Regions from separate parts of the Mammaliicoccus sp. D-M19 genome, predicted to be linked through region 1. Evidence: riboswitches for the same ligand, from Rfam matches in the RefSeq annotation. Region 1 holds a riboswitch; each other region holds the start of a gene.
The links. Region 1 has a riboswitch for S-adenosylmethionine ahead of LQ675_RS04055 (hypothetical protein). Riboswitches for the same ligand answer to the same signal wherever they lie in the genome.

Region 1 (3,650 bases):
GTAAATTCTGTTGATTCTTTATTACCTTCTTTTAATTCAATAGAATAAACAAGTTTTCCGTTATCTTCACTTAGTGACCATTCTTTTATATCACCTTTAGCTTTGTCTTGTGCTACTTTGAGTGCATCTTCAAATTTAGCGACATCTGATAATTTGAATGTTTGGTCATTATCATCACTATCTTCTTGTTCTTTTTCAACATTCGTAACAGATTTATCATCTGCATTTATCAGTACTTTATTTTCATTTGTTCCATCAACTAATTCAACTTTATAACTCCAATCACCTGTTTCTTTTTCAAACGATAAATCTTTAAGTTCACCTTTTGATTCTTTTTGTGCAGCTTTTACAGCATCTTCTGGAGAGACTTTAACGTCTTCCCATTTAACTGTATTTTCAGTTGCTTTGTCAGAACTTTGATCATCATCTGTGTTTTGATCGTCGTTACTATTTTCTTTAGTTGTTTGTTCAGTTTTTTCATCATTTTGATTATCTTTTTTATCATTGTTATCATCGTCACTATTACCACATGCTGCTAACACGATACCTGCTGACAATAATAAAGAAAGCATTTTATACTTCATATTCTATTCCTCCTATGCTTCATATTCATTTAATATATAGACCATCTCAAACTTTTTAAACATTTAACTTTTTAAAATTAGACAAAATACAATTAATTCGTTATGATTAAGAAACAATAAAATAGCTCGTAGTCTTATTAAGAGTAGGCGGAGGGAATTGGCCCGATGAAACCTCAGCAACAGGCGTATGTACTGTGCTAAATCCAACAAGTTTAACTTGAAAGATAAGAAGATTCTCTAAACAGCTCTTCTTAATCTTAAGATGAGCTGTTTTATTGTAACTATTAAATTAGGAGGCAATAAGTATGAGAACAAGAGACGATATTTTATCAGAACTATTAGAATTAAAGGCAAATCCACCAAAAAGCTTTTCAGGCTCAATAGCTAAGACCCAGAAGAAGAACTCATTAATCCAAGAGTTATGCAGAGTTGAGAACACAATACTTCAACCAACTTCAGATTCTGAACATCAAAATGTTCAATTCGGTGACTTTGAAATTAATATTAAAATAACTAAAAAATAAGCAAAAAAGGAGTAGGACTATATTTTTCGTCCTACTCCTTTTTTATGATTCCATAATGATTTGCATTGCTACAAATTTTGCGACTTGATTACCATTTGCTGCTGCGTCTATAAGTTGAGATGCCATGAAATCTTTACTCTCTCCTGCTACAAACAATCCTGGTACAGATGATTCACCTAACTCGTTTATTTTTATTTTTCCGTTGTCTTCTCTTTCAATATTGAGCCCTTTTAAAAATTCAAAATCAGTATCCCACTTTACACCAATGATTGCACCGCTTCTATTGATTCGTTCACCATTTTTAAAGATAACTTCATTAATTTGTCCTTTATGATGTTTAAATTCAGCTACTTCGCTTTCTACTAATGTGATATGTTTACTTTCAATAAACGCTTTATCTTCTTCAGTTAATAATGAAAAATCACGACTACTTATAACGATATCGTCTGTCCAATTGTTAATAAGCATCGCCATATGTTTCACATGTTCAGGTTGAACAGCTACAAGTAATGGTTTATGTCTCAATTCATATCCATCACACCATGGACAATAAAAGACAGATTTGCCATAACTTTCTTTTAAACCTTCAATTTCTGGTAATGTTTCTCGCAATCCTGTACATACCATAATTTTTTTAGCTTTATATTGTTGATTGGCTGTTTCAACAATAAAATAATGCTCTTCTTTCAATATGTTTAACACCGTGTCATTGATACGTGTTACATCATCATATTGATCAACATCATGTTCTCCTTTAGCTCTCAATTCTTCTGGTCTTACACCGTCTTGTGTTAAAAATGCATGTGAATGCTGTGTCACTTTATTTCTCGCATTATTATTGTCTATCATTAATGTCTTCTTTAAAGCTCTTCCTAACGTGAGTGCACTCGCTAATCCTGCTGGCCCTCCACCTATTACGATACAATCAAACATGGTATTTCCACCTTTCATAACTATTATAGAGTCGTAATATCTATAATTTATAGATAAAAAAAAGATTTAACTTACATTAAATCTTTTAAAGTTTTATTTTTCAAAGCTTGCGTCATTTCATCTTCAGCTGAAGTTAATATCGCTTGTATTTTACATTCAGGACCGTGATCAAAACTATCTTCAAGCGTACTTTGATGACCATCAATTGCTGTAATAATATCATAGACAGTTATGTCTTCCCAATTATTAACTAAGTAATAACCACCTTTTGCACCAGATGCAGATTTAATAACACCTGCTTTTACTAATTGCGTTAATATTTTAGATAAATATGTTACAGATACATTTAACGTTTCAGATAAACTTTTAACATTGATGGGTTGTTGATCTCTTTTAGCAATTAAATATGCCAATGCATGTAACCCATAATCTGATCCTTTAGAAATCTTCATGTTACACCTCTTAATCATAGATATTACCACTCTATAATAACAGCTTTGAAATGAAAGTCTATTATTTAGCTCAAAATATAAAAATGCAGAGACCTTTTTCTTCAAAAAGATCTCTGGCAAAATGTTAAAATTCATCAATTTGTTCAAACTGTGACATGTATAAATCTTTGTATTTACCACCTTTATCCATGAGTTCATCATGACTGCCCATTTCTTGAATTTGACCTTGTTCGATATATACAATTCTATCGACATGTCTAATTGTACTCAGTCTATGTGCAATAATCAGTGAAGTTCGACCACGTGATAAATTCTTAAATGCTGATTGTATTTTATTTTCTGTTTCAACATCTAAAGCACTTGTTGCTTCATCAAGAATAATAATTGGCGGATTCTTCAAGAACATCCTCGCAATTGAAATACGTTGCTTTTGTCCACCAGATAATTTTGTACCGCGTTCCCCAACTACAGTATCTAAACCTTCTGGCAATTCATCTACAAACGTTCTTAATTGTGCTTGGTCAACTGCGTAATTAATTTCTTCTTCTGTCGCATTTAAATTACCATAAATAATATTATCTCTTAATGTTCCACCGAAAAGAAATACATCTTGCTGTACAACACCAATTTGTTTTCTTAATGATTCCAACTTATAAGATTTAATATCTCGATTATTGATTTTAATCTTACCTTGTAACGGGTCGTAGAACCTTGGTAATAACGAACAAATTGTCGTTTTACCTCCCCCACTCGGTCCTACAAGTGCTACTTTTTCACCTTGTTCAATTTTGATAGAAAGCTGATTTAAGATTAATTTCTCTGAATATTTGAATGATACATCTTCATATTCAATTGTATCTGGTTCATCTATAAATTCGATAGCATCGTCATTATCTTTAATTTCTGGATCCATATTGACAATCTCTTTAAAATTTTTGAATCCTGCAATACCTTTAGGAAATAGTTCAATAACCATATTAATAGACTCTAACGGTTTAAATAACAGATTTGTAATCATAATAAATGCTACAAATCCACCATATGACAACGACCCATTTAATACAAAATAACTTCCTAAAATCAGCACAAAGATTAACGTTAATTTTTGAGCAATATGACTAATTGACAAGTTCCAAGACATATATGAATATGCTTTT
Region 2 (3,650 bases), on a different contig from region 1:
ACCATTTTATGTTGTTCTGGTAAATCTTTAGCGATAATCACCCATAAGATTGCAATTAATATGCCAACTAAACCGAAAATATAGAATACTGCTTGCCAACCAAACGCGTTCATAATTGCGATTGTAACTATTGGTGCAATTACTGGACCGAAGTATGAACCTGCTAATAATGCAGAAGATGCACGACCTTTTTCATTCTTATTAAACCAGTAACTATTAAATACAGCATTTGATGGATACATAGGCGCTTCACCTACACCAAATAAGAATCGTACAAAGTATAGTAAGCCATGGTTTTTCACAATACCTGTAAGAATTGTGAAAGCACTCCACCATAATAATGCGATTGTTAACATTTTCTTAGGACCAAACTTTTCAGCTAATATTCCTGAAGGTACTTGCATTAAAGCATAACCAAGTGAGAAGAATGATGCTAATAGCCCGAATTGAGCTTTACTCATATTTAAATCTTCCATCATAGGTCCGGCGATAATAGAGATGTTTGAACGATCCATATATGCGATAATTCCTATAATAAAGAATGCAATTGCAAAAAACCATCTTATATTAGTTCTTTTTTCTTTCATAAATATCCAACTTTCTTAATTAATTTCCCTTCAAATTCATGCGGTCATATGATGACTCTATTTATTAATAAGTTGAATATAGCACAAATAGGAAACGCTTACAACATAAATTTTAAAGATTTATAATATTATTTCATTGTGAATAAATACACAAATATATAAAATTAAAACCCAGACATATGCCTGGGCTCATGTATTATTCTTTTTCATATGGAATAACATTATCACCATATTCATCTTTAATATATTTCTTCATTTCTTTAGACTGAAGTACTTTCAGAAGTTCTTGGAATTTCTTATCATTTTTATGACCTTCTTTTACAGCTAATATATTCGCAAATGGTGATGATTTATCTTCAATTGCTATCGAATCTTTTACTGGATTCAGTCCATTATCAATTGCATAGTTTGAATTCATAATCACTAAATCACCTTCACCACTGTTATATGTTTTAGGTAAAAATTCTGCACCTTGTTTGTTATTAAAGTTCAAATTCTTTTTATTTTCTATAATATCATCAAATTTAGCATCTTCAATTTTCACCTTTGGATCTATTTTGATCAATCCTTCATTAACAAAGAATGATAAAAATCTTCCTTCTTCTGCTGGGTTGTTAGACACATAAATTGTTGCGCCATCAGGTAAGTGTTTCAAATCTTTATGTTTTTTACTATAAACACCCATTGGCGTTGTGAAAACTTTTCCTACCTCTTCAATTTTATATCCATGTGTTGCTTTTTCAGCTTTTAAGTAAGGCACATGTTGAAATAGATTTGCATCGACATCACCTTTATCCAATAATTTGTTTGGCACTTTATAGTCATTTACTGTTTTAACTTCTAAGTCATAACCTTTTTCTTTCATTTTTTCCTTCGCATGTTCAACCACATCGCCATGCGGAGCCGGAGAAGCTGCTACCGTAATCTTTGTATTTTCACTTCCACTAGATTTCCCACACGCAGCTAATAATAAAATAATACCGATAAAACTAACGAACTTTACGAGTTTCTTCATATGTATACACGCCTCTTTCCAAAATAAAATTTAAAATAAAAAAACTTTCCCTAAAAAAATTAGAGAAAGTTAGATAAACCTCCTCTCATCTTCAAAAGTTTAGACAAACTTTATGTGAATTAGCACCTTTCCAAATAGAAGGTTGCTGGGCTTCATAGGGCACATCCCTCAGCCACTCTTGATAAGAGTCTTTTATTATTTTTATTAATCCTATCATCGTACTCAAGATTAGTCAATTTAAAATTTTACACCGGAGAATGAGGGGATGGTTTGGATGGCGGTGATAAGAGCATTAAGATATGTGAGTTTGGTGAAAGTTGTGGGTAATATAGGTATGAAGCCATGACTTAGTCCATCTCTTTGCTTTACTCAGAATTTAAGCCATGACTTGGACCATCTCTTGGCTTTATTCGGTACTTAAGCCATGACTTGGGCCATCTCTTGGCTTTATTCAGTACTTAAGCCACGACTTGGGCCATCTCTTGGCTTTACTCGGCACTTAAGCCATGACTTTCACCATCTCTTGGCTTTACTCGATACTTAAGCCATGACTTGGACCATCTCTTGGCTTTACTCGGCACTTAAGCCACGACTTTCACCATCTCTTGGCTTTACTCACCACTTAAGCCATGACTTCCTCATTTTTCTATACTTATCTCTCAAACCTTCTTTAACTACGCGACTCTATTAATCGAATTCTACTATTATTCATGTGTCTCGATACAAAAATTTTCTACATTACAATGTGGACATAATAGCTTTCTTGTTTGATAAGTATGATTAGATTTGAACCATTCTGAGAAAATCGGTTTAAATTCATTTTGGCAATTTGGACATAAGTAACTTACAACAGCATAATATTTTTTAACGGCAAATGCTGCATACAATAGTACGAACGGATAAACGATGATAACTGGCTTCCATTTTTTCTTTGTTATCGCCATGGCAATGCTTGTATATTGGCCAATACCGACAATCATAGATACAAACATAAATTTACTTCTAAATTTTTTCATTAGTTGATGCTTTTTAGATTTATTTTTTAAATTCAAGATATTAGATACTGGATATTCGCTTTCTTCACTTATATTCTTTTTAATAAACTGAATTTGTTTCAATTGGTCACTTTCGTTTCGAATATTTTCCTCTAGCTCAATGATTTTTTCACTTAACAGTACATTGAGTGTGTTGATAGACTCATTTGATTTCAACAAAGCTTTAATTTCTTTCAAAGAAAAATTCATATCTTTCAAAATCAACACAATCTTTAATTGATTCAAATCCGCTTCTGTATATAATCTTCTATTATTTTCTGATGTTTCACTTGGACTGACAATTCCTTTCTTATCGTAATACTGTACTGTACGAACTGTTACATGACATACCTTGGCTACTTGTCCTGTAGTCATTTGCATACTAACCACTCCTCGTATTAATAGATTTTATACTTATATTCTATTTTATGACGTAGCGTCACAATCAACTTAAAAATACAAATTAATTTACTTTATAGCCAGTCAGACTGCCGGAACTCTAAAAATCTTTCATCTCCATAAAATTGGTATATACAGCCATTTGAAAACGTTTGATATTTACAACGAAATTTGACTATTAATTTCATAAGCGTATAATATTGACCCGTGCTTTAATTTTAACAATAAAAACAAATAAAAATTGATTAAAAATTAGAATGGGAGATTTGATGAGTAATCATAACGAAAACAAAAAAATTAACCTGACCCAACTCGTACTATTAGGACTTGGTTCATTAATCGGTTCTGGATGGTTATTTGGGGCATGGGAAGCATCATCAATTGCAGGTCCTGCTGCAATTTTATCTTGGATTATAGGCTTTGTTGTTATAGGATCTATTGCTTATAACTACATTGAGATTGGAACAATGTTCCCACAATCAGGTGGTATGAGTAACTACGCGCAGTATACACATGGTTCACTGCTTGGTTTCATAGCATCATGGGCTAACTGGGTATCATTAGTAACGATTATCCCTATCGAAGCTGTATCAGCTGTTCAATACATCAGCTCTT
Region 3 (3,650 bases), on a different contig from region 1:
CAACAACTCCGTTATGAACAAGTTTGCTCAGAAGTGTCCGCAACGCACCGACATTTCAACATAAAAAAGCCCAGGACATGAATCCTGGGCTTTCCTCATTAATCTTCTTTAAAGATATTTTTCCAATTATCGCGTTCTGCTAAAAATTCTGTTGCTAATTGTTGTGCGCCTTCTAATGAATGACTTGCTGCCCAACCGCATTGTACTTCGTTACATGCTGGGACTTCTGTTGCTTGTTCTACATCTTTAAGTGTTGCTTCTAATATAGCAAGTACGTCATCATAATCGTCATGATTGATGAATGAAGCATAAAATCCTGTTTGACATCCCATTGGACTTACGTCTACCACTTTATCTGTATGGTTTCTAATGTTCTCAGCCATTAAATGTTCTAGGGAATGTAATGCAGGCATTTCCATATGTTCTTTGTTAGGTTGTTTAAATCGAATATCATATTTATGAATAACATCACCATTTTGTCCTTCTTTGATTCCCGCAAGTCTCACAAATGGTGCGTCTACTATCGTATGATCTAAATTAAAACTTTCAACATTCATTTTTGTCATGAAGATTCCTCCTTTGATTTCGGCATCATTATATCAAGTTAATTTTGAAAAAACAATCAATTCAGATTTCTTTTACTTTCTTTCTATGTTACTTTATAAGATAATATTAATAAATTATTCTGAAATTAGGTGATGAGATGGAGCGATTACGTGTAGTCCCATACGACAGTATATGGCAACACCTTTTTCTTGAAGAGAAAAAATATTTACAGTCGTTATTGAAAGAACATAGTATCAGCATTGAACATATAGGATCAACGGCTATTCCTGGATTATCTGCGAAGCCGATTATAGATATATTAATAGTTGTAAAAGATAGTAAATCGATTGATGAATTTACACATGAATTATCAGGTTTAGGATATGAATCTAAAGGAGAACGTGGTGTTATCGGTAATCGATATTTCAAAAAATATGATCAATACGGTGCAGTTTCTCACCATTTACATATTTATGATGAAGGTAGCCCACATATTTTAAGATTATTATCCTTTAGGGATTATTTAAGAACATTCAATGGTGAAAGAGAAAGATATAGTCGACTAAAGCACGACTTAGTGATTGAATTTCCTGATGACAGTGAACAGTACTATAAAGGCAAAGACAGCATGATTAAAGAATTTGAGAAAAAAGCAGAAAAATGGTACTTAAATTCCAATGATATTGCAACAAATCATTGACATATCCGAGTTAGACAGTTAGAATTAAATTCAAATTTCATACGAATTATCAAGAGAGACTGAGGGAAGGGCCCGATGAAGTCCAGCAACCTCCCATAATGGAAAGGTGCCAATTCCTGCAGTTTGTTACTGGAAGATAAAAGAACGATTGGCGCACTCCTTACAAAGTAGTGCGCTTTTATATTGGAAAGGTGAATCATTAATGAGTAACTTATCGCAAAATATTATTAATTATATAGAACAAAATAGACATTTATATTTATCAATGAGTCATCAAATTCATGAACGTCCTGAGTTAGGTAATGAAGAAGTATTTGCATCACGTTTATTAAGCGACCAATTAAAGAATCATCATTTTAAGATAGAGAAGAATATTGCGAAACATCCGACAGGTTTCATTGCAACGTATGACTCAGGAAAAGAAGGTCCAACTATTGCATATTTAGCAGAATATGATGCATTACCTGGTCTTGGTCATGCGTGTGGTCATAATATTATTGGAACCTCAAGTGTGTTAGCAGGTATCAGTTTGTCTAAAGTGATTGATCAAATCGGTGGCAAAGTTGTCGTGTTAGGTTGTCCTGCTGAAGAAGGAGGTATTAATGGTAGTGCTAAAGCAACTTATGTGAAAGCTGGGATTATCGATAATATTGATATTGCACTAATGGTTCATCCTGGCCATGAGACATACGTGACAGTGCCTTCATTAGCTGTAGATGTATTTGATGTTAAATTCTATGGACGAAGCGCTCATGCCTCTGAAAATGCTTTTGAAGCGGTTAATGCGTTAGATGCTATGTTATCTTTCTTTAATGGCGTGAGCATGTTAAGACAACAAATTAAAAAGACAGATAAAGTACACGGCGTTATATTAAATGGAGGTGAAGCAGCGAATATTATTCCTGATTTTACACATGCACGTTTCTACACACGTGCCACTTCACGTAAAGAATTAGATATCCTTACTGATAAAGTGAGGAAAATAGCTGAAGGTGCAGCTATACAAACAGGTGGTACATACGAATTAAGACCAATCCAAAATGGTGTAAATGAATTCGTGATTAATAAGCCTTTAGACGAATTATTTAGAAAGCACGCTGAACAAGTTGGTGAAGAAGTCATTGATGACGATTTTGGTTTTGGTTCTACAGATACGGGGAATGTAAGTCATATCGTACCGACTATACACCCACACATTAAAATTGGACCATCTAATTTAGTGGGCCATACGAAAGAATTTTGCCAAGCTGCTGCAAGTACAAAGGGCGATAAGGCATTAATTAATGGTGCTAAAATATTGGCCTCAATGGGATTAGAACTTATAGAGAATGTATCCCTTAGAAATGAAATCATTGAGCATCATCAAACATTAAGGGAGAACTTGTTATGAAAAAAGAATATAGGAAACCACTCAATTTAACGTTAAGAGATTTATATGAAGAAGATATTGTATATAATGCGAGACCTTCTTATGAAGATAATCCTTGGTTAAAAGCTGAAGAAGCACAATCTAATTTTTTAACAGCAAGAGAAATGATTATTAGTAACATGCCCATGATCGTTCATGAAGCATGTTTAACAGATAATGTTAAAAGAATTTTAAAGTTAGTAAATGTGGATATTCCGAGCAATATATATACTTTTAAAGATAGAACGCAATATGAACATTTACTACAACAGTTAACTGCTGAAAATAAAAAAATATTCTTCCAATATATACATGGTCAACATTTATGTAAAGATGAAGAATATGCAGTTTATAAACCTAAATTTATAGATTTAAATAATAAATCGAAAATTGAACAATGGACAGGTGGTAAATATTTACCGAAACGAGAAATTGTGAAAGCAGAAGAATTTGAGGCAGCTATTCAAAACTGGGATTTACCATTGGTCATTAAACCGGGAGACGAATTACCTACAGCAGGTGGGTATGGTGTAATGATTTGTTATAATGAAGCGGATTTAAAGAAAGCAACAAATCGAATTAAAGAAGCATCAGATACAAAATACATTATCATCGAACAATTTATCGAAGAAATTGAGAATTATTGTGTTCAATACGTCTATAGTGAAAAGACGGGTATACAATATATAGGTGCTGTAAAACAGCTTACAGATGAATATGGCTTCTACAATGGTAATGTTAATTCGAATCATGTACCACAAAGCGTGATTGAGGCTGGATACGAAATAATGAAAAACGGTGTTGAATATGGTTATAAAGGAGTGTCGGGCTTTGATCTTCTAGTAGATAAAAACCATGACGTATATGCGATTGATTTAAACTTCAGACAAAATGGTTCAACAAGCATGTTATTACTTAAAGATCGCTTGCATGAAGGTTTTCATAAATTTCTAAGTTATCATTCCACAGGCAATAACACACATTTCATCAATACAA

Region 2: it holds a riboswitch for S-adenosylmethionine, as region 1 does, so the genes downstream of both, LQ675_RS13910 (MetQ/NlpA family ABC transporter substrate-binding protein) here and LQ675_RS04055 (hypothetical protein) in region 1, are expected to answer to the same signal.
Region 3: it holds a riboswitch for S-adenosylmethionine, as region 1 does, so the genes downstream of both, LQ675_RS08430 (M20 family metallopeptidase) here and LQ675_RS04055 (hypothetical protein) in region 1, are expected to answer to the same signal.

Annotation. Positions count from the first base shown of each region.
Region 1 covers NZ_JAJNHW010000001.1:781,724-785,373, forward strand. The annotation lists gene LQ675_RS04050 (PepSY domain-containing protein) at 1-584, opposite strand, end outside; SAM riboswitch class I at 716-815, shown strand; gene LQ675_RS04055 (hypothetical protein) at 890-1,108, shown strand; gene LQ675_RS04060 (NAD(P)/FAD-dependent oxidoreductase) at 1,151-2,041, opposite strand; gene LQ675_RS04065 (RrF2 family transcriptional regulator) at 2,113-2,493, opposite strand; gene LQ675_RS04070 (ABC transporter ATP-binding protein) at 2,618-3,650, opposite strand, start outside.
Region 2 covers NZ_JAJNHW010000010.1:72,921-76,570, reverse strand. The annotation lists gene LQ675_RS13915 (pyruvate MFS transporter) at 1-587, opposite strand, end outside; gene LQ675_RS13910 (MetQ/NlpA family ABC transporter substrate-binding protein) at 784-1,602, opposite strand; SAM riboswitch class I at 1,685-1,790, opposite strand; gene LQ675_RS13905 (MerR family transcriptional regulator) at 2,307-3,017, opposite strand; gene LQ675_RS13900 (APC family permease) at 3,305-3,650, shown strand, end outside.
Region 3 covers NZ_JAJNHW010000003.1:66,775-70,424, reverse strand. The annotation lists gene LQ675_RS08440 (S-ribosylhomocysteine lyase) at 99-566, opposite strand; gene LQ675_RS08435 (GrpB family protein) at 704-1,246, shown strand; SAM riboswitch class I at 1,290-1,389, shown strand; gene LQ675_RS08430 (M20 family metallopeptidase) at 1,449-2,636, shown strand; gene ldmS (L-aspartate--L-methionine ligase LdmS) at 2,633-3,650, shown strand, end outside.